DNA from 4 places in the Sodalis sp. RH15 genome. Region 3 is predicted to be linked to each of the others. Evidence: predicted binding sites of a transcription regulator. Region 3 holds the regulator's gene; each other region holds the start of a gene.

Region 1 (7,938 bases), 610 kb from region 3:
CTGGCCCGCGGTAGCCACTTCATGGTGATGGGCTTCCACCACCAGACCCATTTCTTCCAGGGTCAAACACATGGCGGAACGCAAATCCTGTGATGAATCCACCGGCGGTACGGGGAAATAGCCGCCTTTGATGCCCGGACGGTGGCCTTTGTTGCCGCCTTCAATAACCTTGTCGGAATTCCAGGCCGCTTCGACGTCGTCGATGGCAACGTGGGAACCGGAAATGGAGGAACCGAAACGGATATCGTCGAACAGGAAGAATTCAGGTTCAGGTCCGAAAAAAACGGTATCGGCGATGCCGGATGATTTCAGAAAATCTTCAGCGCGCTTGGCGATGGAACGCGGATCGCGATCGTAACCCTGCATGGTGGCCGGTTCAAGGATATCGCAGCGGATGATCAGTGTGGTTTCTTCATAGAACGGGTCAAGCATGGCGGTGCTTGCATCGGGCATCAGCACCATGTCTGATTCGTTGATGCCTTTCCAGCCGCCGATTGAAGAACCGTCAAACATTTTGCCGTCTTCAAAAAAATCGGCATCCACCTGATGGGCCGGTATTGTGACGTGCTGTTCTTTCCCTTTCGTATCAGTGAAACGCAAGTCGACGAATTTGACTTCGTGTTCATTTAGCATCGTCAAAACGTGTTCAGCGGACATACTTATATTCTCCCGGATGTGCCATTGTCGTCGTGGAACGAAATCGTATGGTATGGATTTTTTAAACTTACCTAGGCTAAGCTTAACTAAGCTAAAACTGTGCCAACATTGCTAAATGAACGCGAGGCGCCGAATTGCGGCCTTTTAACGGTTGCCAAGCTGCACCAGATTGGGGGGGGGGTGCTATTTTAGTGCATTTGTGCGCTGAGTGGGCACTATTTTGGTGCAATGCGTGCGAATAATTGAAACATTGCACTGATAAAGGGATGATGGGGCGCTGAAAATGACGCAAATGCAGAGAACAGCGCGATCTTGTTTAGTCCTTCGCCTATAACGTGTACAATAACGCGCTATTTCTAATGCCTGAGGCAAAGTTGTGATCGAAAATTTGCGTAACATCGCCATCATCGCGCACGTCGACCATGGGAAAACCACCCTGGTCGATAAGCTGTTGCAACAATCCGGAACATTGGGTGACCGCAATGACGCCACCGAACGCGTGATGGACTCCAACGATTTGGAGAAAGAACGGGGAATTACCATCCTCGCGAAAAATACCGCTATCAATTGGAACGGGTACCGTATCAATATCGTTGATACCCCCGGACATGCCGATTTCGGCGGTGAGGTTGAGCGCGTCATGTCCATGGTGGACTCGGTGCTGCTGCTGGTGGACGCCATGGACGGACCCATGCCGCAAACCCGTTTCGTGACCCAGAAAGCCTTTGCTTACGGTCTCAAGCCTATTGTGGTCATCAACAAAGTAGACCGGCCCGGAGCACGCCCCGATTGGGTGGTGGATCAGGTGTTCGATTTATTCGTCAACCTCGGCGCAACCGATGAGCAACTGGATTTTCCGATCATATATGCCTCCGCGTTGAACGGGGTCGCAGGCTATGAACATGAAAACATGGCCGAGGATATGACGCCGCTGTTCGAGTCGATCGTGAAGAATGTCGAAGCGCCCAACGTTGATAGCGACGGTGCGTTCCAGATGCAAATCTCCCAGCTTGACTACAACAGCTATGTTGGCGTTATCGGTATCGGCCGCATCAAACGCGGTTCGGTCAGACCGAACCAGGCAGTGACCATCATTGACCACGAAGGCAAGCGCCGCAATGGCAAAGTGGGTCAGGTGCTCGGGCATATGGGCCTGCAGCGTATCGAGTCCAAACTGGCTGAAGCCGGTGACATTATTGCCCTGACCGGTCTGGGTGAACTGAATATCTCCGATACCATCTGCGATCCGGCCCAGGTTGAAGCGCTGCCGCCGCTGACCGTGGACGAGCCTACCGTCTCTATGTCCTTTGGGGTTAACACCTCGCCGTTCTGCGGCAAAGAAGGCAAATACGTGACGTCCCGCCAGATCCTGGAGCGCCTGAACAAAGAGCTGGTGCATAATGTGGCGCTGCGGGTGGAAGAAACCGAAGACCCGGATACCTTCCTGGTGTCGGGCCGCGGCGAGCTGCATTTGTCGGTGCTTATCGAGAATATGCGCCGTGAAGGTTTTGAAATCGGCGTTTCCCGTCCGAAGGTTATCTACCGTACCGTTGACGGTAAAAAACAGGAGCCGTTCGAACAGGTTACGCTTGATATCGAAGAGCAGAACCAGGGTCCGGTGATGGAAGCGATGGGCATGCGCAAAGGCGAGATGCGCGATATGCTGCCGGACGGCAAAGGCCGTATCCGTCTTGATTATATTATCCCCAGCCGTGGCCTGATTGGTTTTCGTACCGAGTTCCTGACCATGACTTCCGGCACCGGCCTGCTGTATTCGTCGTTCAGTCATTATGACGATGTGCGTTCGGGTGAAATCGGCCAGCGGCAGAACGGCGTGATGATTTCCAACGGCCAGGGTAAAGCGGTTGCTTACGCCCTGTACAGCCTGCAGGATCGCGGCCGCTTGTTCCTGGGCCACGGCGCGGAAGTGTATGAAGGCCAGATTATCGGTATTCATACCCGTTCTAATGATTTGACCGTCAACTGCCTGACCGGCAAGAAATTAACCAACATGCGCGCTTCAGGTACCGATGAAGCCACTACGCTGGTGACGGCGATTAAGCTGTCGTTGGAACAAGCGCTGGAATTTATTGATGATGATGAGCTGGTGGAAGTGACTCCCCATTCCATTCGGTTGCGTAAACGTTATCTGACTGAAAACGATCGTAAGCGCGCCAATCGTTCCAGCAAAGAAGTCTGATCTTAGGCACGAGAAGACAAGATGCCGGTCCATGCAGATGGACCGGTATTTTTTTGCCGAAAATCGGCGCGGTCTCCCTTTAACACGCTCGGTACAGCTTCGGAGTTGGCGGGCTTACCGCGCCATGGGGTGCTCGGCGGCCACCAGATGGCCGCTACGACCCCATTGTCACGGTCTCCCTTAACACGCTCGGTACAGCTTCGGAGTTGGCGGGTTCGTCAGTCTGGCTGATAGATCAAGGCGATATTATGCTGCTGGCAGTAGTCGTGGAATTTGCGCGGGGGGGACTGATCGGTGATAAGGGTGTCGAAGAGGGTTAGGGTGCCGATGCAGGCGGGTTTGATATTGTCGAACTTGCTGTGATCGGCCACCAGAATTCCTTGCTGCGACAGGGATAAAGCGCGGTGCTTCATGGTGAGCTCATCAAAATTGAAGCAGGTCGCACCGTAGTGAATATCTATCCCGGCGGCGGAAATAAACGCCTTGTCGGGACAGATGTTATCCAGAATGGAATATTGGGTCAGTGGAGTGAATATGCAGTTGGCCGGATGGAATTCACCGCCGCACAGTATGACTTTGCAGTTGGGCAGATCCTGCAATGCCAGGAACGTATTCAGCGAGTAGCAAATGCCGGTGAATGCCAGGTCTTGGTTGATGGCGTCGATAATGAATGGCGTGGTGGTTCCGCAATCAAAAAAAACCGTGTCGTCTTTTTCAATCATTTGGGCCGCCATACGGCCGGTAATGCTTTTTTCTTTAACGTGCTTGGCTTTTTGATCCGACACAAAGTAGTGGGTGACTGAGCTGTTTTTCGGATCGTTGACGACATATCCCCCCAGCAGAACCACCTGCGCCGGCTCGGCGCTGAGATCGCGGCGGATGGTCATTTCTGATACGCCCAGCAGGACGGCGGCATCCTTCAGATGGATTTTGTCTTCCCGCTTTAAAGCCTGTATCAGCCTGTTAATCCTTTCTTCGCGCCGCGTTTCCATAGTGTACCCTGCGTCAATTGTTCCAATGTTCGCCGGTGTGAACAGTCAATATTTGCCGGTGGCTGCTGCGCCCGTCACAATACTTACCCCGGAACTGGTGCCGATACGGGTGGCGCCGGCCAGTATCATGGTTTGCGCGGTCTGACGATCGCGAACGGCGCCGGATGCCTTGACGCCTACGTCCGCCCCAACGGTCTGCCGCATCAGCCTGACGTCCTGTTCCCGGGCGCCGCCGGTGCTAAAACCCGTGGACGTTTTCACAAAGGCCACCTTAAGTTCGCGGCAAATCTGGCAAACTTGCACGATCTGCTCTTCGCTCAACAGGCAGGTTTCCAATATAACCTTCAATGGTGTGGCGGCGCAAACCTGGTGCACTGCCTGTATATCGGCGGTTACCGCGTCGATTTTCCCGCTTTTCAGCCAGCCGACGTTAATCACCATATCGATCTCCCCGGCCCCGGCTTCGATGGCCGCTTTTGCTTCAAAAGCCTTGGCGGCGGTCAGGCCGGCTCCCAGAGGGAAACCCACCACCGAGCACACTTTAACGTCGGTTCCCTGCAGCGCACGGGCGGCGAACGGCACATAACCGGAATTTACGCAGACGGCATAAAAGCCATACTGCTTTGCTTCTTCGCATAAAGCGGCTATTTGCGCCTCGGTGGCGTCCATCGCCAGCAGGGTGTGATCGATATATCGGGGAAAGTCGATTTCTGTTTTGTTCATGAGTGCGTCCTCGTGAGGGATGATGTTAATGTGAAAATAATAACATTATCTAACACCGTTATATAGCCATTTGTCCGTTAATTTTTCTCATGAGATGTGATAGGTGTCATATTATTAACATTTATGGGTTGATAATGTTAGCGTAGTAACATTGAATGCTATGAAAACATTAGAGAGGCAAATGATTATGGATATAGCGGTTATTGGTTCCAACATGGTGGATCTGATTACCTATATCACCGAGATGCCGAAAACCGGGGAGACGCTTGAAGCCCCGGATTTTGAGATCGGTTGCGGCGGTAAAGGCGCTAATCAGGCGGTGGCGGCAGCCAAACTGGGCGCCGGCGTGATGATGATGAGTAAGGTCGGCGACGATCTGTTCGCCGACAATACGGTAAATAACCTGCGCCGGTACGGCGTAGATACCCGCTATGTTGAGAAGGTGCCGGGGGTTTCCAGCGGAGTGGCGCCGATTTTTGTTGATCGGGATTCACATAATCGCATCTTGATCATTAAAGGGGCCAATAACCATTTGACGCCGGCGGATGTTGACCGTGCGGCGGAGCAGCTCAAGGACTGCAAGGTGATTATCCTGCAGTTGGAGATTCCGCTGGCGACGGTGTATCACGCCATCGACGTTGCCCGGCGGCTTCATGTGCCGGTGATTCTTAATCCGGCGCCGGCCAGCCGGGAGCTGGATATTGCTTATGCCTGCCAGTGCGATTTTTTCATGCCTAATGAAACGGAGCTGGAAATCCTGACCGGTATGGCGGTGGACAGCGAAGAGCATATCCTTGCCGCCGGCCGCTCTCTGCTCTCCCGGGGGCTGAAAAACCTGATTATCACCATGGGACACCGCGGCTCGGTGTGGTTGACCGGCGACAGCGTCCACCGGGTGGATGCGGTGCCGGTACAGGCCGTGGATACCAGCGGCGCGGGCGATGCCTATATAGGGTGTTTTGCCCATTACTATGTCGGCAGCCAAGACGTGAAGCAGGCTATGACATATGCCTCGGCCTATGCCGCATTCAGCGTACGGGGCAAAGGCACCCAGCGTTCCTATGCCGACGCCGCCCAGTTCCATGATTTCCTCGCCACCTTACATCAGGAATAACATCATGCACCACAATACGGTACAAATGCCTGACGGCTATCTGAATAAAACACCGCTGTTTCAGTTTATCCTGCTGTCTTGCCTGTTTCCTTTATGGGGCTGTGCGGCCAGTTTGAACGATATCTTGATTACCCAATTCAAAACGGTGTTCGCCTTAAGCGATTTCGCCAGCGCGCTGGTGCAAAGCGCGTTTTACGGCGGCTACTTTCTGATTGCCATTCCGGCCTCGATGGTCATTCGCAAAACCAGCTATAAAGTGGCCATTATGACGGGCCTGTCGCTGTATATCATCGGCTGCGTGCTGTTTTATCCTGCGTCTCATATGGCCACCTACACCATGTTCCTGGCGGCGATTTTCGCCATCGCCATCGGCTTGAGCTTTCTGGAAACTGCGGCCAATACCTACAGTTCGATGATCGGTCATCGCGACTATGCGACGCTGCGGCTTAATATCAGCCAGACCTTTTATCCCGTCGGCGCGCTGATGGGCATTGTGCTGGGCAAATATCTGGTTTTCCAGCAAGGGGACAGCCTGAGCAGCCAATTGGCCGCCATGACGCCGGAGCAGGGGCATCAATTCCGCCTGAATATGCTGGAACTCACCCTCGAACCTTATAAGTATCTGATCATGGTGCTGGTAGTGGTGCTGGTCTTGTTTGCCATTACCCGCTATCCCCGTTGCAAGCCTGTGGTAGATCGACAAAAAACCGCCGCGCCGGGTATGGGAGAAACCCTGCGTTATCTGGCCGGTAACGCCCGCTTCAAAAAGGGTATAGTCGCCCAGTTCCTTTATGTGGGGATGCAGGTGGCGGTATGGTCGTTTACCATTCGTTTGGCGCTGAACCTGGGTGCGGCCAATGAACGGGACGCCTCCAACTTCATGATTTACAGCTTTATATGTTTCTTCGCCGGTAAATTTATCGCCAATTTCCTGATGACGCGTTTTATGCCGCAAAAAGTCCTGATCGCCTATTCCATACTAGGGGTCGCGACTCTGGCCTATGTGGTGATGGTGCCGAATTTTACCGCCGTATATGCCGCGGTGTTTGTCAGCGTCTTGTTCGGACCCTGCTGGGCCACCATTTACGCCGGCACGCTGGATACCGTGGACAACAAATATACCGAAGTCGCCGGGGCGATTATCGTCATGGCCATTGTCGGCGCCGCCGTGGTGCCGGCAATCCAGGGCTTTGTTTCCGATCATTTGGGTTCGATGAAAGAGGCATTCAGCGTCTCGCTGCTGTGCTTTGCCTACGTGGGATTCTATTTCTGGGGTGAATTGCGCAACCATCAGCATCAGTTGCTGGCAGACCCCGCCCGTTCGGTCATGGATAGCAAACTTTAACCGCAGGAGAAGCGATTATGTCAGCCGTCATTCATCTTCAGCGCAACCAATTCAGCGAACAGCCGGTTTGTCTGCTGGAAAGCGCCGAGCTCAGCGTTACGTTGTTCAAATACCGTTCCGGCATTGAAGCGGTGACCCTGCGCAACAGCCGCGGTTTTATTACCCTGTTGCCTTTTTACGGCCAAATGATTTGGGACGCGCAGTTTGAGGGTCATGATTTGAAAATGACCAATCCGTTTACCGAGCCGAAACGGGGCGAGTCGGTGGTGGATACCTATGGCTGCTTTGCGTTCCATTCCGGCCTGCTGAGCAACGGTTGCCCGTCCCCGGAGGATGTTCATCCCCTGCATGGCGAAATGCCCTGCGCCCCCCTGGACCGCGCCTATCTGCTGCTGGACGGGAATAGCGTCGCCCTGGGGGGGGATTATGAATACGTCAAGGGTTTCGGCCATCATTACCTGGCGTCGCCGTCAGTGAGGCTGGCGGCCGGCGAGACCCTGATGACCATTACCATGCGGGTGACCAATCTTGCCAGCGTGGCGATGCCGCTGCAGTATATGTGCCATATGAACTACGCCTATCTGCCGGGGGGTTCCTTTAGCCAGAATATCCCCGACGGGGCGTTTTCACTGCGCACCTCCATTCCCGGACATGTGCATCCCACGCCGCAATGGCTGGATTATACCGCTACCCTGACGGACACTCCCTCGGCCTTCGGCGCGTTGGATCAACCACAATTCTACGATCCGGAAATTGTGTTTTTTGCCGATAACCTGGCGCAATACACGCCGCAACCGGAGTTTTTTATGCAGGCGCCGGATAAAGGGCCGCGCTTCGTTACCCGGTTTTCCAGCGAACAGTTCAACTACGCGACCCGCTGGATTTTGTATAATGGCGACCAAAAGGT
Region 2 (7,938 bases), 2.0 Mb from region 3:
CGGCGACATGTGACAACGCCTGCGAAGCGGGAATACCCTCCCCCTCCCGGCCGATAATCACCGCCAGTTCGCCTTCGTAATCAAATTCCGCCGAAAGACCAGGTTTGACAATCGGCATACCGTGACCGGTTTGGGAATCGGCGAAGCGAATAAAAAGCGTCGGCGCCGGGTTCACCTCATTGAACTCTTTACGCTTTTCGGCATAGTTCATGCCGACGCATAAGATTTTGCCCGGATTTTCAATTACCGGCAGGAATGTTACCTGGTCAACCGCTATATCCGGCGGCTGATGGCACAGATCCTGCGCCTCGGATAAGGCATTGCCGGCCAGCAGGGTTTTAAGATCCGGATAGCGCGGGCCAAGACGGCGGCCTAAGTCAATCAGGCCGTCTGCGGCCACGATGCCGTAGCTCTTGCCGCGCTGATAAACATAACTTGCGAGTTTCATACATTTTCCTGAATTAACATTCTTCTCAACCCGATGGCCCGGCCGGTATTAGCCGGTAAATCACCCTCGTCCGGCATGCACAGCCGGGTCGCAGCGTGGCCGGATATCAAAGTAAGAAGTTGCCCAAGACCAGCAAGGCGACCGAGACGTTTATCGCCCCGCCGATGCGGGTCGCGATTTGGGCAAACGGCATAAGCTCCATCCGGTTGCCGGCGGTGAGGATAGCCACGTCGCCGGTGCCGCCCTGGCCGCTTTGGCAACAGGACACGATGGCCACGTCGATGGGATGCATACCGATTTTTTTACCCACCAGATAGCCGGTACCCACCAGGGTGCAGACGGTGCTGACGATCACCAGCAAATTGGAGAGGGTGAATGCATTCACCAGCTCCTGCCAGGGGGTAATGGCGACGCCGACGGCAAACAGAATCGGGTAGGTCACCGAGGTCTGGAAAAATTTATACACCACCTGGGAGCCTTCCAGCATGCGGGGAGAAACGCCGTGGGCCAGTTTGATCAACACCGCGATAAACAGCATGCCCACCGGGGCCGGCAGGCCGATCAATTTATACCCCAGCATGCCCAGCATATAGAGCAGCACCGCCAGCAGCGCCCCGGCGGCAATAGCGGTCACATCGGTTTTACCGCTAAACGTGCCGGTAAGGGCAGCGGCCGGCTGGTCCTGGCCCGACTGATTGGCCGGCATCAGCTTGCCTTCGCCGGTCAAATGGGGATAGCGTTTACCCAGCCGGTTCAGGCAGCCGGCAATGATAATGGCGGTTAATCCGCCGAGCATCACCACCGGCAATATCCGTCCCAGCACCACGCCCTGTTCCATATGCAGCAATGCGGCGTAACCGATGGAGAGCGGTATTGCGCCCTCACCCACGCCGCCGGCCATAATCGGCAAAATAAGAAAGAAGAAGATCTGAAACGGCGGCAGGCCAAGGGCCAGTCCAACGGCCATACCCACCAGCATGCCGGCCGCCTCGCCGCACAGCATCGGGAAAAAGATGCGCAAAAAACCTTGAATCAGGGTGCGCCGGTCCATGCTCATGATGCTGCCGACGATAATGCAGCAGATATAGAGATATAGAATGTTCGTCGATTTATAAAAACTGGTGGTGGCCGTCACCACCACCTCGGGTAACAAACCGTAATGCACCATTGCTGAAGGAATAAATGTGGCGCAAATAGCCGCCGCGCCCATTTTACCCACCACCGGCAGGCGCTTGCCGATTTCACCACAGGCGAAGCCAAAAAACGCCAGGGTCGCTACCATCACCACGATATCGTTGGGTAATTTCCCGCTCAGGCAATCAATACCGATGAGAATGCCGGCCAATAAAAATAGCGGCAGTGGAATAATACCGATTTTCCAGCTATCAAGGATATGCCACCATTTTTCCTTGACAGAAATTTCTTTCACCGTTGCCGGTTCAGCTGTAGCAATATAACTGTCTTCTGTCGTGCTCATAATCAGCCCCCTTATACCCGCCATACTCCAAGCTGCAGATGCGTTGGTTTTCCTGCAGCTCGAATTATTTAGGGTAAGTAAAATAAGTGCTGGAATACTAAAAAACGGCTGACGTTATTTATGTGATTGAATTCAAATTTAAACCGCTATTTTAAAGGTCTTAAAGATTTTAATGGATTTTATTATTTCATGGTCATGGCAGCGGCGCAATTTATCTTAATAGAATTTTTATGGGTTATATGATTTCAATGGTTTTTATGGTTTTAATGGTTTTTATTCCTCAAAAAAAATAGCTTGTTAATGAAAGGTGGGAGATATGTAGACTGAGTTTTTAACACTCGGCCGACATTTAGCGGTAATATCCCCCAACGGTTGTGGTTGAGATCACACTTTAGATTTAGCGCCCTTACACCTGATTTTAATCATGATAAGATTACCGCGTTTGCCTAATGGCTATGATTTATTATGTGTATAAAAGTTTCTTTCCATATTAAGTTATTTATCAGCCTGATCCTTTTCTTTTCATTATTGCTATTGCTGATAGGCATATATTATTACTACGACTTGGATAAGCAGCTTTATGCTGAACTCGGCGCTCGCGCTCAGGTCCAATCGCGGGAAATCGCCATGATCCCCACACTGATTGATGCGGTTGAAATCAAGGATACCGACGCCATTGCCGCCCTGGTGGGAAAATTGGCAAAGCGCAGCGATGCCAGTTATATCGTTATCGGCGATGAGCACGGTATGCATTTATATCATTCGGGTTATCCCGGCAGCATTGGCAAGTCGATGATCGGTGGAGACAATACAGAGGTATTGCAAGGTAAAGACAGCATTTCCGTGCGGCGCGGCGGTTTAGGTATCTCCTTGCGCAGTAAGGCGCCCATATTCGATGGGCAACATCATATTATTGGCATTGTTTCTATCGGCTATTTGAAAACTCGTATCGATATGCTCAGCACCGGGAAATTAATTAATATTCTCGTGATGGCGTTAATGTTGCTGGTGGCATTATTTGTGTTTTCCTGGTGGTTTGCCAATACGATGAAGAAACAGATGTTTTCACTGGAGCCAAGAGAAATAGGCCTATTGGTCCGCCAGCAAAAAGCGCTGTTGGAATCCATTTTTGAAGGCGTGATTGCCATCGATAAAGAATACCGCGTTGCCGAGATCAATCAAGCGGCCAAATCGATACTCTCCCTGCATGCATCCTCAAGAGAACTGCGCGGCAAACGCCTGTCATCGGTGATTAAACCCATCCCTTTCCTGCAGGAAAAAACCATGCTGGCCAGCGATACCCATGACGAAATCTGCCTTTTCAATCAGGTTACGGTCATCGCCAGCCGCGTGCGGATTTTGCTGGAGGATAAGTTGCAGGGCTGGGTAATCAGTTTTCGCGATCAGCATGAAATAAACAGTCTCAATGTTCAATTAAGCCAGGTGAAGCGCTATGCGGATAATTTACGTATTTTGCGTCATGAGCAGTTGAACTGGACCGCCGCCCTGGCCGGGTTATTGCATATGAAACGCTATGATGAAGCAATACGGTATATTGAAGCGCAATCGGAAAGCGCCCAGGAAATACTTGATTTCGTCTCGGCGCGTTTTTGCTCGCCGGCATTGTGCGGCTTATTGCTGGGCAAGTATGCCGGGGCGCGTGAAAAAAACGTGAAGTTGTTATTTGATCCGGCCTGCGGCCTGGCGCAACTGCCATCCGGCCTGCGCGAAACCGAGCTGATGTCGATTATCGGCAACCTGCTGGATAACGCCGTTGAGGCAACCCTGTTGCGTAAGGGGGAGCGCTATCCCATAGAGGCCTATATTGTCGGTAGCGCCCGTGATGTGGTGATCGAAATAGCCGATCAGGGCATCGGTATCCCCCAGGGGATGCGGGAACGGATTTTCGACGTGGGCATCACCACCAAACCCAGCGGCGATCATGGGCTTGGCCTGCACCTGGTGGCAAATTATGTGAATCATTGCGGCGGAACCATTGAGGTGTCCGCCAATCAACCTTACGGTACGGTTTTTTCCATTTTTATTCCGATGGAAAGTCGTGCAATGTTACCCGACCTCATTAATCCGGATGAATCTGATGATACAGCCTGAAATTTTTGACGTGCTGGTGGTGGAAGATGAAAACCAACTGGCGCAAATGCACGCTGATTTTATCGACGGCCATGCACAGCTTCGTCTGGTGGGCGTTGCGCGCACCTTGAAGGACGCGCGGGAACAGCTCCGTCAAAAGCGGCCCCGGCTGATCCTGCTGGATAATTACCTGCCGGACGGTGAGGGGATCTCATTAATCGACAGCGAACTTATGCGCGGACTGGAATGTTCGGTGATTTTCATTACCGCCGCCAGCGATATGAATACCTGTAGCCAGGCTATCCGCTGCGGTGCGTTCGACTATATTCTTAAACCCATCTCCTGGAAGCGGCTGAGCCATTCGCTGGAACGGTTTATTCAGTTTGCCCGGACCCAGCGGGCCTTCAAAGTGGTAGACCAGCAAAACGTCGATATCCTTTATCAGCTGCAATCCAAAACATTCAGCCAGGATACCGGCAGCAAGGGCATAGAAGAAAATACCCTCAATCTGATCCGGCAAATTTTTATCGCCGGTCAAGACAGCCTGCATTCCGTTGACGATATCGTCAGCCAGACCGGGCTGAGTAAAACCACCGCCCGCCGCTATCTGGAATACTGCGTGGAAATTGATTTCCTCAGCGTTGAAATGCGCTACGGCAAAATCGGCCATCCGCGCCGGCTATACCGACGCCACACCCCTTCGTAGCCACCCTTTGCCGGCCCGTGATTAATTATTCCGGTTATTGCCGGAGCGTTACGATCCTGGCTGGATTTTTATGCACCCAAAACGCCAAAACAGCAACTACAGTTACCTTTAGGTTCGCCTAATGTCTTGTTAATGTATGGATATTAATTTAACTGCGCTTAGGTTCACAATTCATCATCACGGTTAAAATCTCCCCATTCAGCATAGTTTTCCAGCCTGACGTTCCCCCCGGTAAAATATAAAAACCACCGCGACGCATAAAATGTTAATGTTCCTGCGTGAAAAACAAATAAATGCATAACATTCAATGTATTATAAAAAATAAGCCATGACTGTCATGGATATCAAATCCGCCGATGAAGGAACTCCAGTCAATAAAACCACATAAAAATTCAGTTCATGAATAATACCAAATACCTAAATAATGATTGCCATCAATTAACTAACACAGCACGGCAAATAATAAATTAAGCGTGATCCGGATCACTTTCGAATTAAGCCGCCTGGTTAATATGGCCGCCATCGCAATGAAGTAGGCGGTACTTAATTATTTCCCCTTTCAAATATTGATTATTTGAGAGCGGGATACCCTACGCTCTTTTTGCCCCTGTTAATTCTGTGAGAGGCGGTACTAACCATGCAAAGTCATTATGTGGGTTCTGAAATAGGACGACTCCGTCGTGTTCTGCTGCACCGACCAAATTTAAGCCTGAAACATTTAACCCCATCCAACTGCCAGGAATTATTATTTGACGATGTCCTGTCTGTTGAGCGCGCGGGAAAAGAGCATGATATTTTTTCCGACATCCTGCGAAAGGAAGACGTGGAGGTATTATTATTAACCGATATGCTGGCTCAGACGCTGGCTATCGACGAAGCCAAAGAGTGGCTATTGACCACTCAGGTGTCGGATTTCCGCCTGGGACCGTCGTTTGCCCTGGAAATACAGCATTGGCTGCGTACCCTGCCCGACCGGGAACTGGCGCGGATTCTTACCGGCGGATTGAGCTACCAGGAGGTGCCCACCGGCTTTACCAATATGGTGGTAAATAGCCATAGCCCGACTGATTTTATTATCAAGCCATTACCGAATCATTTATTTACACGAGACACATCCTGCTGGATATATAACGGCGTCTCAATCAACCCTATGGCTAAAGAGGCCCGGAGACGGGAAAGTAATAATTTGCGCGCCATTTATCGCTGGCATCCTTTATTTGCCCGGCAATCCTTTTATAGATATTTCGATGACGAAAGGATTAATTATGATAATGCCACTCTTGAAGGCGGTGATGTATTGGTCATTGGTCGGGGAGCGGTATTAATCGGTTTATCCGAACGCACCACGCCACAGGGCGTCGAACTGCTGGCCCGTTCCTTATTTAAACATCATCAGGCCGACCGGGTTATGGCGCTGCAATTACCCAAACACCGCTCATGTATGCACCTGGATACGGTTATGACTCACCTGGATATGAATAAATTCTCGGTTTATCCCGAAGTCATCAAGGCCGAACAGGGCTATTGGAACCTTATCCCCGACGGCCGGGGCGGATTGAAGATGACCGAAGAGCCGCTATTTTTACGGGCCTTGGAACAGGTGCTGCAGGTGGACCCTATCGAGCTTATCACCACCGGCGGCGATGCGTTCGAAGCGGAGCGCGAGCAGTGGAACGATGCCAACAACGTATTGACGGTGCGGCCCGGCGTGGTCATCGGTTATGAACGCAACACCTATACCAACGAGAAATATGACAAAGCCGGCATTACCGTGCTGACCATTCCCGGCGACGAGCTGGGCCGCGGCCGGGGCGGAGCCCGCTGCATGAGCTGCCCGCTGCAGCGTGACGGACTTTGATCGCCTAAGGACAAAACAGATGAAGATGACTAAACCGACCCTGGTGGTGGCGCTGGGGGGCAATGCCTTGTTGAGACGCGGCGAGCCGCTGGAAGCACAAACTCAGCGACGCAACGTGGCCGCCGCCGCCGAAACCCTCGCCGCCCTGACCGGGGAGTGGCAGGTGATCCTGGTTCACGGCAACGGCCCCCAGGTGGGACTACTGGCGCTGCAAAACAGCGCCTTTACCGAGGTGACACCCTACCCCTTGGACATACTGGGCGCCGAGTCCCAGGGCATGATCGGCTACATGCTGCTGCAAGCGCTGAAAAACGCCCTGCCGGATATGCCCATCAGCGCCCTGCTGACCCAAGTGGAGGTAGACCCGCAAGATGCCGCCTTCCTCAATCCCAGCAAGTTCATCGGCCCGGTTTATACCGCTTCGCAGGCCGGCGCGCTGCAGGCCGCGCGCGGCTGGACCATGAAAGCGGACGGCAATGCCCTGCGCCGCGTGGTGCCCTCGCCCCGGCCGGTACAGATTATCGAGCGCGAGGCGATTCACGCCCTGACGGCCAAGGGGCATCTGGTGATATGCAACGGCGGCGGCGGCATTCCGGTGGTACGCAGCGCTGAAGGCATGCGGGGCATCGAAGCGGTGATTGATAAAGATCTGTCGGCGGCGCTGCTAGCGCGCCAGATCAACGCCGACGCGCTGCTGATCCTCACCGACGCCGACGCCGTTTACCGCGACTGGGGCACGCCACGCCAGACCGCGCTGCGCCACAGCACGCCCCTGGAGCTGTCGGCCATGCATTTTGCCGCGGGCTCCATGGGGCCGAAGATCCAGGCGGTTTGCGAGTTTGTCACCGCTACCGGCGGCACGGCCGGCATCGGCGCCATGGAACAGGGCGTCGCCATTATGCGCGGCGAAACCGGCACGCTGATTACCTTGCATTAATCCCCACCGGCGGCCGCTGCGCCGCCTGATATTTATTTAAGGAAGAAAAATATGTGCGTCAATTTATATCATCGGCATTTTCTCAAACTGCTGGACTACAGCCCGGAGGAGATCCGGTATCTGCTCGCCCTGGCGGCGAACCTTAAAAAAGCCAAATACGCCGGCGACGAACCACGGCATCTCCAGGGCAAAAACATTGCGCTGATTTTCGAAAAAACCTCCACCCGTACCCGCTGCGCCTTTGAAGTGGCGGCCTTCGATCAGGGCGCGCAGGTCACCTATCTCGGGCCCACCGGTTCGCAAATCGGCATCAAGGAATCGATGAAAGACACCGCACGGGTCCTGGGAAAGATGTATGACGCCATAGAATACCGCGGCTACGGACAGCAGATTGTGGAAGAGCTGGCGCGCTACGCCGGCG
Region 3 (7,938 bases):
CTTATCAAACCGCCTTTCTCGACCGGGCACTTTGCCAACACGCTCAGCCGCCATTATCGGCGGCTATTGGGCATTTTCCCCCAATCGCCGCGATAGCCAGCGGCCGTGCTGCGGTCGCTGGCGCCAGGCAACCGACGAGATGGTATGCATGACTCCCAAATGGAACAGGATACGCCGCAGATGGCGTTCCATCGGGGTGCCCGGCTGCTCCGGCGTATCGCCGGCGGTGGCCAGTACCGGCTGTTCGCTGCTCGGACCATCGTATTCCAGCCGTTGCTGGCAGGTTTGCAGCGCCACCTCGCAGGCGGTCAGGTATTTTTCCGCCAGCATTGGCGTCAGCATGTAGTGATCCCGCGCCAGTATCGTCATGGCATTGATATGCTCAATAATAAACTGGCTATGGGTCACCCATAGGCGCATATCGATGAGGTAGCGGGAGTTGAAACCGGGCTCCTGCATGGCCTGGCTTAGTGAGGTGAACAGGGCGTTATGGGCCTGGTTGGCCCGCATACGGGCATAGGCCAGCGCCGCCGGCTCCGGATTCGCCTGTAATAACAGACGCAATGCGTCCTGATCCCTTTCCAGCGCCTGATGGGCGTTTTTGCGCAGCAGGCCGCTTTGCCACTGCGGCCACAGCCAGAGCGTACCGCCGAACGCCAGCATGCATCCGATCAGGGTATCCACCAGCCGCGGTACCAGAAAATGCGTACCGTTCAGGGACAATAGCTGCAGGGTGTAAACGGCGGTTACGGTGAAGCCGGTCATCGCCAGGCCGTAATTTTTCCGCAAAACCAGGTAAGCCGCCAGGGTCACCACCAGCATAAACAATAAAACCGTGCCGTCCCCCAGATGGAGCTGCAGGGTCGCGGCGGCGATAACCAGGCCGGCCAAGGTTCCCAGCGCCCGATGCTGGATACGTACCCGGGTGGCGTTATAGCCGTTCTGGCTGACAAACATCACCGTCATCAGAATCCAGTAGGGTTTAGGCAGGTTGAACACCAGTCCCAGGCTGCTGCCGATGGCCAGCATAATGCCCAGCCGGGCGGCGTTGCGCAGCGCCATGGATTTGAGCGAACAGTAGCTGCGCAGCGCCTGCCAGAAAGAGAGCCGTTGCTGGTTATCCGCCATGATATCCCGCCGGTAGAGCGGACGTTGCGTCCTGAGCAGCCGGGCGATGCGGCTGAAGTGATAAAAACAAAATTGCCCCACCGGATTATCCGGATTTCGCTGGGCAATTTTTTCCACCGCCGACAGGGCTTCCGCCATGGTGAAACGGCCCGATAACCGATGATAAAGAATATCGTCCGCTACCACCCGCAGCCGGGCGGCAATCAATTGGGCATTATAGCGGATCACCGCTTCAGCGTGACTCTGCTCCACCAGCTTCTGCACTTCGTCCGGCTGATGCAAACTGACGGCGATATGCTCTTGCAGGTCCAGAGCCACCTGAAATGTCCGCAGCAGACGTTTGTACTGAAGCTGATGGTTGGCCGACAGCATATGCAGCTGCTGGTAAATTTGCGCAATCAGATCAATCACCCGCTGCTGCCGGGCAAACAGCGGCGGCAGGGCGGTTTCCGGGTCGGTATGCTGGGTCAGCAGGCTGTATTTCGCCTCGATATAATCCGCGAGCTCTCTATAGAGCAGGCTGAGGGTTTCCCGCATCGGCTGCTCTTTAAGCCATCGGAACCACAGGCCGGTAAACAGCCCGTACCAGGCGGTACCGGCGATATACAGCAGCGGCGGGATCCACACCGGGGCGTTGCCGGTCAGGCCGAGGGTAAAAATGGCGGCGATAAGGGAGGCGGGTAATAACCGCCCGTGCAACGGACTGATTTCACCGGTGACGCCCAGCACCAGCGCCAGGCCCACCATGATAAAGGGCAAGGGTACGTGTACAAAGAGCAGCCACTGGATCAGTACGCTGCTGACGGCGAACAGCGTACCGCCGATGGCCAGGCGTTTAAAAAAGCGTTTATGCAGGGTATCCAGGCCGGCGATGTTGCAACAGGCGGGCACCAGGGAGAACAGCAGGCCGTTCTGCAGGCTGCCGAACAATAGCCCTATCGCCACCGGCAGGCAAAGCACGATGGTTTGCCGCAAGGCATAGTTGACTTCGGGGTGATAGATCAGTCGACGCCACATGCTGCCAACAAGCAGGCGTGGCACAGAGTACCACGCCTGTTTGATTAACGTTTAACGCGTACCGTAAACGACAATGGTCTTGCCGTGTGCGGAGATGAGATTTTGATCTTCCAGCATTTTCAGAATACGGCCCACCGTTTCACGGGAACAGCCGACAATCTGGCCGATTTCCTGGCGGGTAATCTTGATTTGCATGCCGTCGGGGTGGGTCATGGCGTCGGGTTGTTTCGCCAGATTAAGCAAGGTTTGCGCGATACGTCCCGTGACGTCGAGAAACGCCAGATTACCGACTTTTTCCGAGGTGACCTGCAAGCGGCTGGCCATCTGCGCCGACAGACGCATCAGGATATCCGGATTCACCTGAATCAGTTGCCGGAATTTTTTATAAGAAATTTCAGCCACTTCACAAGCGGTTTTCGCACGAACCCAGGCGCTGCGCTCCTGGCCTTCTTCGAATAAGCCCAATTCCCCGATAAAATCCCCCTGGTTAAGGTAGGACAAGATCATCTCTTTACCTTCTTCATCTTTTATCAGCACCGCGACGGCGCCTTTGACGATGTAGTAAAGTGTTTCAGCTTTTTCGCCTTGATGTATTAGCGTACTCTTCGATGGATACTTGTGAATATGGCAATGAGACAGGAACCATTCGAGAGTCGGGTCTGTTTGCGGTTTGCCGAGAACCATTCGCTGTTATCCTCTTTTGTCATCGCTGTCCTTGTTCAGGACATCGTATTCCCTATTACGGCGCTGTTTTATCGATCCATCTCCGTTGTAAACGGAGCGACGTTAGGGAACTTATTAGGGTCTGGTTTTAGTGATGTTCCGATCGCTCTCTTGCCCTTTCATTATCATGAGGTCGATCCAGCCTTGTTTTTAGCATAGGTTTGAAGCAGTGTCTTCTGTTGTCTTGCATCAGCATGAAGTATGTTAGGTAACATTGCCACCTTTCCAATAAAAATGTAGGGTGCAGGAAAAACTTTTTATCTGGAGTCATCATAATGCAAGCACGAGTAAAATGGGTCGAAGGTCTGTCTTTTATAGGTGAATCCGCCTCCGGCCACCAGATTTTGATGGATGGCAACGCAGGGGAAAAAGCGCCCAGCCCAATGGAAATGGTACTTATGGCGGCTGGGGGGTGCAGCGCCATCGACGTGGTATCGATTCTGCAAAAAGGGCGTCAGGATGTGCGTGATTGCGAAGTCAAGCTGACCTCTGAACGCCGCGACGAAGCGCCGAGGTTATTTACCCATATTAATTTACACTTCATAGTTTCCGGCACGGGGCTCACCGACAAAATCGTCGAAAGGGCGGTGGAGCTGTCAGCGGAAAAGTATTGCTCGGTGTCTTTGATGCTCGGCAAATCCGTGAACGTTACCCATAGTTTTGAAGTGCGTTTGCCGTCCTGAATGACGGATGCGTTACCGCGGGCGCGACGCTCCGGCCGCGCCCGGTTTATTCAATGCGTTTGCCTTCCAGTAGCTGCTTTACCAATGGTCCCATGATCAGTTCCATCGCCAGCCCCATTTTCCCTCCCGGTACCACCAGCGTATTGATATTGGAAATAAACGACCCCTGCAGCATCGCCAGCAGATAGGGAAAGTCGATATGATCCAGGCCGCGAAAGTGAATTACCACAAAGCTTTCGTCCAGCGAAGGGATGGCCTTGGCGGCAAAGGGGTTGGACGTGTCCACCGTGGGAACCCGTTGAAAATTGATATGGGTACGGGAAAATTGCGGTGTGATGTAGTTGATATAGTCTTCCATCGATCGCACCACGGAATCCATCACCGCTTCCCGGGAGTGTCCGCGTTCGCTGGTATCGCGCACCAGCTTTTGTATCCATTCCAGGTTGACGATGGGTACTACACCCACCAGGAGATCCACATGCTGCGCCACATTATGGTGGTCGGTAACCACCCCGCCGTGCAGCCCCTCGTAAAACAGCACATCCGTCGGCTCCGGCAGCGGCTGCCAGGGAGTAAAGGTGCCGGGAATCTGATTGTAGGGAACGGCTTCGTCATAGGTGTGCAGATATTTTCGCGCTTTGCCGTGGCCGGTGAGCCCATACTGCAGGAAGGTGTGTTCCAATAGGCCGAAGTCATTGGCTTCCGGCCCGAAATAGCTGATATGTCGCCCGAGATCGCGGGCCTTGCGAATGGCCATGTCCATTTCCGGACGGGTAAAATGGTGGAAACTGTCCCCTTCCAGCTCGGCGGCGTGAATATTCAACTGGTGAAAAATTTTACGGAAAGCCAGACTGGTGGTGGTGGTGCCGGCGCCGCTGGAGCCGGTAACGGCAATAATGGGATGTTGTGCTGACATGGTAACCCTACGCTTCGTTATATGACGGCGTGATACCCTCAATAACTCAGGTTGCAGGAAAGCGGACGCACCTGCAACTTGAAGTATGACGGGTAGATTCACATGCGCCCGGCATGAAAGACTTGATTATTGTTATCATGTTTAGCGGCGCAGGGCCAATTTGCGTTATTCCGGATGAAACTGGCCGCGGGGCATAATATTGATGGTCTCATGCAGTTCCGACCATACCACTACCGCTTCGCCGCTTATCAGTTGACGTTTGACATCGGCGACTTTGGCCTCCAATGTCTTTTCCTGTTCGCCGTAATCGGTGCCTTCTCGCAAGACAAAGGATTCAAGCAGGTTATACAGGGTGTCGGAGTCGATTTCTTCCCACGGAATAATCATCATGTTATGTCCAGTTTGTTAATGATTCAATGCCTTGAGGAAATTTCACCAGCAAAGCCTTGTGCGGATACAAGCGCGCTGTTAGTTTCTTACCTTCATTAAAGGGAGGGGAGCCCCCGAAACGTGGAACCGAGTCTTTTTCTTTCAATGTTGGGTTTTCTTTGGGTCGCTGCCATTACGCCCGGTCCTAATAATATGCTGCTTACCGCTTCCGGCGCGAATTTCGGTTTTTGGCGTTCAATGCCGTTGATGCTGGGTATTATGCTCGGGATGCAGTGCATATTGCTATTGGTGGCTTTCGGTATCGGCGGTTTAATTACCCTGTATCCGTCATTGCATTTTATGCTCAAAGTGGCCGGTTCCCTTTATCTGCTGTGGTTAGCCTGGAAGATTGCCACCGCGGCGTATGAAACATTGGAGACGGATGCGCCGCCGCCACGCCCCATTCCGTTTTACCAGGGCGGACTGCTGCAGTTCCTGAATCCCAAAGCCTGGTTGATGGCGCTGGGGGCTGTAGCCAGTTTCAGCCTGACGGGTAATGCCTATATTACTTCGGTGGGGGCCATCAGTATTGGTATTGTGACGGTGAATATCGTTTCCGGGACTATTTGGCTCGGCTTTGGTACGCTTATCGGCCGTTTGCTCAGCAGTAAACGCGCCTGGACGGTATTTAATGTCGCCATGGGATTGCTTACTGCGGCCTGCGTGCTGTTGATTTGGCGCTGATAAGGCCGCGCAATTTTTGCGGTCTTCCTTTAACACGCTAGGTTCACGCGCCGGCGATCGCGGGCCTACCGTGCCATGAGGCGCTTCGGCGGGCGGGAAAACCACGCCCGCTTCGACCTCATTGGCGCGGTCTCCCTTGAACACGTTCGGTTCACGCGCCGGTGATCGCGGGCCTACCGTGCCATGAGGCGCTCCGGCGGGCGGGAAAACCACGTCCGCTTCGACCTCATTGGCGCGGTCTCCCTTGAACACGCTCGGTGCGGCTTCGGTGCTGGCGCGGTCTCCCTTTAACACGCCCGGTGCGGCTTCGGTGCTGGCGGTTGACTATAAAGGGCTATTCCCCTTCAAACTCTTTTATCAGGGTTTCAAGCTGTTCCTGGGCATCCAGCCACGCTGTTTCCGCCTGTTCCAATTGGGATTTTACCTGGGCCTGGCGCTGCAGACAGGCGGCGAGATCTCCTTTACGGGCGATATCGTACAGCGCTGAATCCGCCAGCTCGGCTTCCACTTTCGCCAGTTCGCTGCCCAGGGTTTCCAGCGCTTTTTCGTGGCGTTCGATGGATTTGCGCAGCGGCTGGGTTTGGCTGCGGAACTCGGCTTCGCGCCGCTTTTGGTCCTTTCTGGACTGGGCGTTATTGGCGGAGGCGGGAATATCCTCGCGGCCGTCGGCGCCCTGCGCCGCCTGGCGCTGCTGGTCCGCCAGCCATTGCTGGTAATCCTCCAGGTCTCCCTCGAAGGGCTCTACCAGCCCGTCATGAACCAGATAGAAATCGTCGGTGGTGGAACGCAGCAAATGCCGGTCATGGGATACCACTACCAGGGCGCCCTCAAAGTCAATCAGCGCCTCGGTGAGCGCCTGGCGCATATCCAGATCCAGATGGTTGGTGGGCTCATCCAGCAACAGCAGGTTAGGGCGCTGCCAGACGATCAGCGCCAGCACCAGCCGGGCTTTCTCGCCGCCGGAGAACCGTTCCGTACGCTCGGTGACCTTATCACCCTGAAAACCAAATCCGCCGAGATAATCCCGCAACGCCTGCTCATACTCCTGCGGCGCCATCCGGTTCATATGCTGCAGCGGCGATTCGTCGGCCCGTAGGAACTCAAGCTGATGCTGGGCGAAATAGCCGAGCTTGATGCCTTTGGCCAGGGAGACCCTGCCCGACTGAGGCTCCAGCGTACCGGCCAGCAGTTTGATAAGCGTTGATTTACCGGCGCCGTTGCGTCCCAGCAGCCCGATGCGCGAACCGGGCACCAGGTTAAACTTGATGGAATTCAGGACAGTGCGATCGCCATAGCCGGCGCTGACCTTTTCCATCGTCAGTAATGGATTGGGCAGGCTTTCCGGGTCGCGAAACCGGAATTGGAACGGATTATCCACATGGGCCGGAGCAATAAGCTCCATGCGTTCCAGCATTTTAATCCGGCTCTGCGCCTGGCGGGATTTGGTGGCTTTGGCGCGAAAGCGGTCGATGTAATGCTGCAGGTGCGCCACTTTTTCCTGCTGATGCTGATAAAGGGACTGCTGTTGCGCCAGTTTGGTCACACGTTGCAGCTCAAAAGAGGAATAATTACCGGTATATTCGTTCAATGACTGCTGTTCGATATGGAGTATCTTATTGACGACGGGATCGAGGAAGTCCCGGTCATGGGAAATCAGGATCAGCGTGCCGTTGTAATTTTTCAGCCACTTTTCCAGCCACATGACCGCATCAAGATCCAGATGGTTGGTGGGTTCATCCAGCAGCAGCAAATCGGAACGGCAGATCAGCGCCTGCGCCAGATTAAGGCGCATCCGCCAGCCGCCGGAAAAATCGCTCACCGGTTTTTGCAGCTGTTCCTGGCTGAAACCCAGGCCGTGCAGCAGGCTGGATGCGCGTGGCCGTATGGTCCAGGCGTCGATGACATCCAGTTTGCCATGCAGCGTGGCGATGGCGTGACCGTCATTTTTTTCGTTGGCCAGCTGTAATTCGGATTCCAACTGACGATATTCCCGATCGCCGTCGATAACATAGTCTATAGCCGGTTCGTCCAGCGCGGGCGTTTCCTGGTTTACCCAGGCCAGGGACCAGTTGGCCGGGTAAGTGACATTGCCGGCATCGGCGCTGAGTTCATGTTTCAACAATGCCAAAAGGGTTGATTTGCCGCAGCCGTTTTTGCCCACCAGCCCGACTTTTTGCCCCGGGTTTACCGTGGCGGTCGCATTATCAAGCAGTACCCGGGTACCGCGACGAATTTGCACAGATGAGAAGACAATCATAAAGCGCCATAGTTTGAGAGTATGTTAAATTGACATTATTGAATGCAAGCCAGAGTGAAACGTCCTGGTTTTCGACTTCGCGGAGCATGGTAGCGGAAAAC
Region 4 (7,938 bases), 730 kb from region 3:
CCAGGCGGCGAGAAACACCACCGCCATAATCCACACCGGCGTAGGCACGCCCAGCGGACGGCCGATACCAAACCAGCCGAACGCATCGGCCGCATCGCTGAAGCCGGTATTCACCGGGCTGCCGTCGGTATATACCATGGTGACGCCCCGCAGCAGCAGCATCATCACCAGGGTCGCGATAAAGGCCTGTACCTTTCCTTTCGCCACAATGACCCCCGTCACGGCGCCGATTGCCGCGCCCAGCAATAGGGAGGCTCCCACCGCGACGAACACGTTGATTTCAAGCCCCACCACCGACGCGGCCACCGCACCGGTCAGGGCCAGCAGCGAACCCACGGAAAGATCGATACCGGCGGTCAAGATCACCAGCGTCATGCCCACCGCCATAATGGCGTTCACGGAGGTCTGTTGAAGAATATTGAACAAATTATTGAGGCTGAAGAAGTTCGAACTCATGGAAGACACCACGGCGATAAGCACCAGCAGCGCAATCAATGATTTCTGTTCTAATAGCCAAGTTTTGCTGAAACCGCGTTTAACGGGAATAATCCGGGTACTCATCATTGATTCTCCTGCTGGGTACTGTATTGCTTACCGACGGCCGCGGCCATCAGGACCTCTTGAGTGGCCTGCCCTATGGGGAAAATGCCGCTTAAGCGGCCCTCATGCATCACCATCACGCGATCGCTCATTCCCAGCACTTCGGGCATCTCCGAAGAGACCAAAATGATACTGAGCCCTTCTTCTTTGAACTGATTGATTAATTGATAAATCTCTTTTTTAGCGCCGACATCGACGCCGCGGGTCGGTTCATCCAGAATCAATACCTTGGGCCGGGTCATCAAGCCGCGGGCAATGGCGACTTTTTGTTGATTGCCGCCGGACAGCAGGCCTATTGGCTGCTCCATCGAGGGCGTTTTAATATTGAATAAACGAATAAAATCCCCTACCGCCTGCTGTTCTTCCGCGTGTTTCAATCCGCCGCCCTGACGGCTGAAATAGCGCAGGGCGGTGAGGGTCATGTTCTCCTTCACCGACATCCCCAGCACCAGCCCGTCCCGCTTACGATCTTCGGAAATGTAGACGATACCGTTAGCCAACCCGTCCTGAGGGGTGCGGGTCATAATGGCTCGCCCGTCCAGCACTACCGTGCCGCCGGTGCGTTTCGCCGCGCCATAGAGGGTTTTCATCAGTTCCGTGCGTCCCGCGCCCATCAAGCCCGCGACGCCGAGGATTTCACTGCGGCGCAGCGTAAAGCTGACATCGTCGACGCCGGGGCCGCTAAGATGATTGACCGCTAGACGTTCCTCGCCGAGAGGGACTTCAATGCGCGGGTATTGCTCTTCCAGGCGACGTCCCACCATCATTTCGATCAGGGCGTCTTCCTGTAACTCGGTTACCCGGCGTTCGGCGATAAACTGCCCGTCCCGAAGCACCGTGACATCGTCGCAGATTTGAAAAATCTCTTTTAACCGATGGGAAATATAAACGATGCCGCAGCCCTGCTGCCTGAGTTCGTTTATCACGCTGAACAGCGACGCCGTTTCGGTATCGGTGAGCGCATCGGTAGGCTCATCCATGATAATGACCCGGGACTTGAAGCTGATGACCTTGGCTATTTCCACCATCTGCTGATCGCCGATGGACAGCTCCCCCACCAGACGGTGGCTGCTATACCGCAGATTGAGCCGGGCCAACAGCTGGTCAGCTTCGCTGTACATCCGTTTCCAGTCGATACCGCCGAACCGATTGAGGAATTCGCGGCCGAGGAAGATATTTTCCGCAATGGTCAACTGAGGAATAAGATTCAATTCTTGATGGATAATGCCGATACCGGCTTCCTGGGATGCCTTCGGCCCGCTGAACGCCACCTCTTTTCCCAGGTATGACAGGGTGCCGGCATCTTTGCTGTAGATGCCGGTCAACACTTTCATCATGGTAGACTTGCCGGCGCCATTCTCTCCCACCAGCGCCATAACGCGGCCGGGATAAACCGTCAGCGCCGCGCCGGTAAGCGCCTTAACCCCCGGGAAGGATTTGTCTATCCCTGTCAATTGCAGTAACGGTTGCATAGATGCCTCAGAAGGTGACGCCGGAGCACAGGATGACATTGGCGAAAGGAGTGCATTCCCCACTGCGGATGACCGCGCGGCTATATGCGGTCTGGGCTTTGAATACCTGGTGGCTGATATACTCGATGGCAATGGTATTGCCCTGTTGCTGCTCAAGGGCCGTCAACTGATCCAGCAGCGCCTCATGCAGCTGAGGATTAATTTCCGCCATTTCCTTGGCCAAAATGGCCTTTTCTACCTGCATTTCGCTGACAACCGCGCTCACCACCTGTAAAAAGGTCGGCACACCCCGGGTCAACGCCAGATCAATCCTTTGGCTTGAAGAGGGAATGGGCAATCCCGCATCGGCAATCGTGACCTGATCCGTATGGCCCAGACGGGAGATGAGCGCAGAGACGTCAGCGTTCAGTAAAACACCTTTCTTCATTTTCCTGCCTCCACCAGCGAAACGTTTCGCTGAGGATGAAATTAGTTAAAAAAGCAGAGGTGTACAAGCTCAATCCATCAAAAATGTGATCGCCATCGAAACGTTTCGCTAGTGATAAAAAAGATTATTCACACAAGCAATTGAATTTGAGAGTGAAGCGAGAAGAGGATGCGGTCGCCGGAAAAACGTGGTCCGTCAGGGCAGCGGGAAGAAGATGTGAGGAAAAAAACCGACGGCTTATTGCCATCGGCCAGACTGTTGACAAATGCACTCGAAGTCAATAAGGCAGGGCAGGTTGCCAGAAGAGTAAACCGTCCGCGCCATGGGTGGCGCGGATCGAGCCTACAGGGATGTATTCACGGCGTGTTTACGATCTGGTAGCCTAACCCGACCGAACACTTTGTCAACAAGCTCACCGATGGCTTATAGCCATCGGCGTTATGCTTGGGTTAACGGTTAACGTTGGTTGATTTGATCGAAGCTGCCGCCGTCGGAGAAATGCACTTTTTGCACCTGCTGCCAGCTCCCGAACACATCCTTCAAGCTGTACAGCTTGAGCTGTGGGAATTTATCGGCAAATTCCTTCGCCACTGCCGGATCACGGGGACGATAATAGTTTCTGGCCGCGATACGCTGGCCTTCCGGCGAATAAAGATAGGTCAGATAAGCGGTAGCCACGTCGCGGGTTCCCCGTTTGTCCACCACTTTATCTACTACCGATACCGTAGGCTCCGCCACAATTGACTCGCTGGGAACAACGATATCGAATTGGCCTTTACCCACCTTATTCACCGCCAGCAAAGCCTCGTTTTCCCAGGCGATTAAAACGTCGCCGATGCCGCGTTCCACAAAGGTATTCGTGGAATCGCGGGCGCCTGAATCCAGTACGCTCACATTTTTATAAACCGCCTTGACGAAATCCTGGGCTTTCGCCTGATCGTTATTATTATGATGCAGCGCATAACCCCAGGCGGCCAGATAGTTCCAACGCGCGCCGCCGGAGGTCTTCGGGTTCGGCGTGATGATGGAGATGCCAGGCTTGATTAAATCAGGCCAGTCATGAATTTGCTTGGGATTGCCCTTACGTACCAGAAAAACAATAGTGGAGGTATAAGGCGCCGAGTTATCAGGCAGCCGGGTAATCCAGTTTTTATCAATCCGGCCGCGCGCTGCGATGGCGTCCACATCAGATTCCAGCGCCAATGTCACCACATCCGCATCAATACCGTTGATAACCGAGGTAGCCTGCTTACCTGACCCGCCGTGGGATTGCCGAATGGTGACCTTGTCGCCGGTCTTAGCCTGCCAGTATTTGCTGAAGGCAGCATTGTAGTCCTGATAAAGCTCCCGTGTCGGGTCATAGGACACGTTCAATAATTGGATATCTTTTGCCAGCGCGCTTCCCGACAATAAAATCAACAACAACCCTGCTTGCCACTTTGACATCGTTGCTCTCCCGAAGAGTCTTTTTATCACCTGAATATCGACTAAGCAGAGAGTGTCAGAAATCCTGTAACATTTTAAAGAATAAAAACGTAATTTATATAAGCAAAAGAGCTAAACCACAGAGGGTAAAAAAAACCCCCGATGACGGGGGCGTTAAATAGCGGGAAGTTGAAGCGATCAGTAGAGTTTTTTAGCACATTCCAGCAAATCACTTTTGAACGGCCGTTTCATGTTTTCTATGGCGTCGATAATGTCGTGATGGACCAATTTATCATTTTGCACCCCGACGCAGCGCCCGCCGTAGCCCTGCAGCAGCAGTTCGATGGAAAATGCCCCCATGCGCGAGGCCAGGATGCGGTCATAAGCTACCGGGCTGCCGCCACGCTGGATATGACCCAATACAGTGGCGCGGGTTTCACGGCCGGTTTCTTTTTCAATATATTGCGCCAATTCGCTGATATTGCAGATATGTTCGGTGATGGCAACGATGGCGTGCTTTTTACCCTTGGCGATACCGGCTTTAATTTCATAAACCAGATCTTCCGGTTTAAACTCCACTTCCGGCAGTACGATAAATTCGCATCCGCCGGCAATGGCCGCCGACATGGTCAAATCACCGCAGTAGCGGCCCATGACTTCAACGATGGAAATACGCTGGTGTGAAGAAGACGTATCGCGCAGCCGGTCAATAGCCTCGACCACCGTTTCCAAGGCGGTGAAATAACCGATGGTGTAGTCAGTGCCGGCCACATCGTTATCAATGGTGCCGGGCAAACCGATGCAGGGAAAGCCCATTTCAGTGAGACGCTTGGCACCCATATAAGAACCGTCGCCGCCGATAACCACCAGCGCATCGAGTTGACGTTTTTTCATGTTCTCAATGGAAATAACGCGGGTTCCCTCTTCACGGAACTCAGGGAAACGGGCCGAGCCCAAAAAGGTACCGCCACGGTTAATCATATCCGATACGCTATAGCGGTCGAGCTTGCTCATTCGATCCTGAAACAGTCCGAGGAAACCGTCATAGACGCCATAAACCTCCAAACCTTCGGAAAGTCCGGCGCGCACAACGCCCCGGATCGCTGCATTCATGCCCGGTGAATCACCACCGCTTGTCAGTACACCGATTTTCTTAATCATGACTACCTCTGAGCTTTAGCTATTATTTGTAGAATACACTATGCCGGTTAACTTTGAGGAACGGATTAAATCCGACCTATGGCTTATGGTGGAAATAGTATATCAAATCCCTTTTGCTGAATTGATTCAGGTCAGGCAATTTCCCACTATCCTCACGTTTATACCCTATGATAATGCATTACATTTACCAGTGTCTTAGCTTTTCACCACTCGGTACACCGGACAATTTGTAACCCAATGGGAAAAAGGATGGGTCTGGCTTGGCGCCGCAATTACCATAATGCCAATCATCGGCACATGCAGCACCACAGTTGATAAAAGATGTTGCAAACCGCGTGTTAGGTTATTTTCGCCAGATTGCAGAGATATGAAAGCGAGACCGGTGCCGGCCTGCCCGGGAGGCCGGCTTCCTTTGGTTTATGTCACACTTTTGCAAGACATTTTAGGATGCGGCACGGGAATATCGTAGCATTAACGCAGCGGAACTGCGGGCACTTTGCTTGTGTCTTATGTCGCCACATTCCAAGGACTTGTCATTGCCGGCATTGGTTTGCTGCTTGTCGATGATTGTAGGTGTCAGTCATTAAAAAAAACCCCACCTTTCGGTGGGGGAAGACAGGGATGGTGTCTATGGCAAGGAAAAATGAAGATGTCTTATTTAAGGGTCACACTCTGTACCGGCTTCTGGGCAGAAGATGGCATCATTTCCGATATTTGCGACGCCATTTCTGCCAGGCGTTGCTGATGATTCTGATTCAAAATTTGTCTTTGCTCCGGCGTCAGCAGGTTGTACATTTGATTCCGCACTTTAGCCATTTCAACCTGGCGAGCGACATTTTGCCGGGACATTTTTTCAATTTGGGCCCTAACAGCCGGCTCATCAAAATTTTCTGCTGTTACCAGTACATGCAACTGTTCCATTTCACTCACATTGATACGGGGAATATCAAGGCGAGCCTGACTCATCAAATCGCGCATTTGCTGCCGCTGGTGTTCCGTCAGCCTTACGCCTTCAAACATGCTGTAATGACTATCGCCGCATCGGTTTGCGATGTCATCCTGATGCCAACTTCCCGTTGCATTGTTCTCACCGGCCACAGTGCTTCCGGAAAAAAGAGTGGCGGCGATGAACATGGCGTTAAGTTTGTGCATCCCTAACCCCTACACCCATTACTAAGTTGCTTAACGATGAATTCATTCTACTGTCGCCGCTGCAAACTAGCGTCAGGGGATGTAAAGCTACGTAAAGTCATGGATTGGTAGTGATTGATGACGTATTTTGCGTTTGGAGGTGAGAAAATGAATAAAATCCTTTTGGTCGACGACGATCGTGAATTAACGGCATTGTTAAAAGAATTGCTTGAGATGGAAGGCTTTAACGTCCTGGTGGCTTATGACGGCGAACAGGCGTTGAATATGCTGGATAGCTCGGTTGATCTCTTATTGCTTGACGTAATGATGCCCAGGAAAAACGGTATCGATACGCTTAAGGAATTACGCCAGCAACACCAAACGCCGGTTATTATGCTCACGGCGCGCGGCAGCGAGCTGGATCGCGTGCTGGGACTCGAACTGGGCGCGGATGATTATCTGCCCAAGCCGTTCAACGATCGGGAATTGGTGGCGCGAATCAGAGCCATTTTGCGTCGTTCCCAGTGGACGGAACAGTTGCAAAACGGCGAAAACGGCACGCCATCGCTGGAAGTTGATTTTCTGCGCCTCAATCCCGGCCGGCAGGAGGCGACCTTTGACGGCGTTCCCCTGGAACTGACCGGGACGGAATTCACCCTGCTCTACTTACTGGCGCAGCATCTCGGCCAGGTGGTTTCACGGGAGCACCTCAGCCAGGAAGTCCTGGGTAAGCGCCTGACGCCGTTTGATCGGGCAATCGATATGCACATCTCCAATCTGCGGCGTAAATTGCCGGAGCGCAAAGACGGGCATCCCTGGTTCAAAACCCTGCGGGGCCGGGGTTACTTAATGGTATCGGCCGCATGATAAACAGTTTGACCGCGAGGATATTCGCCATCTTCTGGCTAACCCTGGCGCTGGTTTTGATGCTGGTGTTAATGGTTCCCAAACTGGATACCCGCCAGCTGACCCCGTTGCTGGACAGTGAACAGCGACAGGGCGTGATGCTGCAACAGCATGTCGAGGCCGAACTGGCCGCCGATCCGGCCAACGATCTGATGTGGTGGCGCCGCCTGTTTCGCGCCATCGACAAATGGGCGCCGCCGGGCCAGCGTTTGATTCTGGTCACCAGCGAGGGGCGTGTTATCGGCGGTCAGCGTAATGAAATGCAGGTTATCCGCAATTTCATCGGCCAGTCCGATAACTCGGATCAGCCGCAAAAGAAAAAATATGGCCGCATGGAATTGGTGGGGCCCTTCGCGGTGCGGGATGGAGACGATAATTATCAGCTCTATCAAATACGGCCGGCGGGCAATTCGCAATCGGATTTTATCAACTTGATGTTTGACAGGCCGTTTCTGCTGCTTATCGTTACCATGCTCATCAGCATTCCGTTGCTGCTTTGGCTTGCCTGGAGCCTGGCGAAACCGGCGCGTAAACTCAAATACGCCGCGGATGAAGTCGCCAGGGGCAATTTACGCCAGCATCCGGAACTGGAAGCCGGTCCACAGGAATTTTTAGCCACCGGCGTCAGCTTTAACCAGATGGTCAGCGCGCTTGAAAGAATGGTCAGCGCACAGCAACGGCTGCTGTCGGACATTTCCCATGAACTGCGTACCCCCCTCACCCGCCTGCAGCTGGCCACAGCGCTTATGCGGCGCAAGCATGGCGAAGGCAACGAACTGGCGCGTATTGAAACCGAGGCCCAGCGGCTGGATTCCA

Evidence for each region. Region 3 encodes CRP, which controls carbon source genes, mostly activating them, when cyclic AMP is high. Its sites were predicted from a motif close to ATGTGANNNNNNTCACAT; they were not measured.
Region 1: deoC (deoxyribose-phosphate aldolase) is a predicted target of CRP. The motif match lies at 4,601-4,618, and genes of this name have one in related genera.
Region 2: ACL2XO_RS12810 (2-hydroxycarboxylate transporter family protein) is a predicted target of CRP. The motif match lies at 2,046-2,063, and genes of this name have one in related genera.
Region 4: rbsD (D-ribose pyranase) is a predicted target of CRP. The motif match lies at 2,583-2,600, and genes of this name have one in related genera.

What each region holds. Positions count from the first base shown of each region.
Region 1 covers NZ_CP178738.1:201,795-209,732, reverse strand. The annotation lists gene glnA (glutamate--ammonia ligase) at 1-657, opposite strand, end outside; gene typA (translational GTPase TypA) at 1,034-2,857, shown strand; gene deoR (DNA-binding transcriptional repressor DeoR) at 3,076-3,849, opposite strand; gene deoC (deoxyribose-phosphate aldolase) at 3,895-4,572, opposite strand; gene rbsK (ribokinase) at 4,760-5,686, shown strand; gene fucP (L-fucose:H+ symporter permease) at 5,691-7,031, shown strand; gene ACL2XO_RS00915 (aldose 1-epimerase family protein) at 7,049-7,938, shown strand, end outside.
Region 2 covers NZ_CP178738.1:2,768,742-2,776,679, reverse strand. The annotation lists gene ACL2XO_RS12815 (fumarylacetoacetate hydrolase family protein) at 1-448, opposite strand, end outside; gene ACL2XO_RS12810 (2-hydroxycarboxylate transporter family protein) at 555-1,925, opposite strand; gene ACL2XO_RS12805 (ATP-binding protein) at 2,391-4,037, shown strand; gene ACL2XO_RS12800 (response regulator) at 4,024-4,722, shown strand; gene arcA (arginine deiminase) at 5,360-6,580, shown strand; gene ACL2XO_RS12790 (carbamate kinase) at 6,606-7,517, shown strand; gene argF (ornithine carbamoyltransferase) at 7,569-7,938, shown strand, end outside.
Region 3 covers NZ_CP178738.1:812,487-820,424, forward strand. The annotation lists gene ACL2XO_RS03690 (YccS/YhfK family putative transporter) at 64-2,145, opposite strand; gene crp (cAMP-activated global transcriptional regulator CRP) at 2,197-2,829, opposite strand; gene ACL2XO_RS03700 (OsmC family protein) at 3,144-3,551, shown strand; gene ACL2XO_RS03705 (phosphoribulokinase) at 3,598-4,467, opposite strand; gene ACL2XO_RS03710 (YheU family protein) at 4,633-4,854, opposite strand; gene ACL2XO_RS03715 (LysE family translocator) at 4,978-5,580, shown strand; gene ACL2XO_RS03720 (ABC transporter ATP-binding protein) at 5,915-7,837, opposite strand.
Region 4 covers NZ_CP178738.1:79,092-87,029, forward strand. The annotation lists gene rbsC (ribose ABC transporter permease) at 1-561, opposite strand, end outside; gene rbsA (ribose ABC transporter ATP-binding protein RbsA) at 561-2,072, opposite strand; gene rbsD (D-ribose pyranase) at 2,080-2,499, opposite strand; gene ACL2XO_RS00340 (sulfate ABC transporter substrate-binding protein) at 2,956-3,945, opposite strand; gene pfkA (6-phosphofructokinase) at 4,123-5,085, opposite strand; gene cpxP (cell-envelope stress modulator CpxP) at 5,740-6,237, opposite strand; gene cpxR (envelope stress response regulator transcription factor CpxR) at 6,385-7,083, shown strand; gene cpxA (envelope stress sensor histidine kinase CpxA) at 7,080-7,938, shown strand, end outside.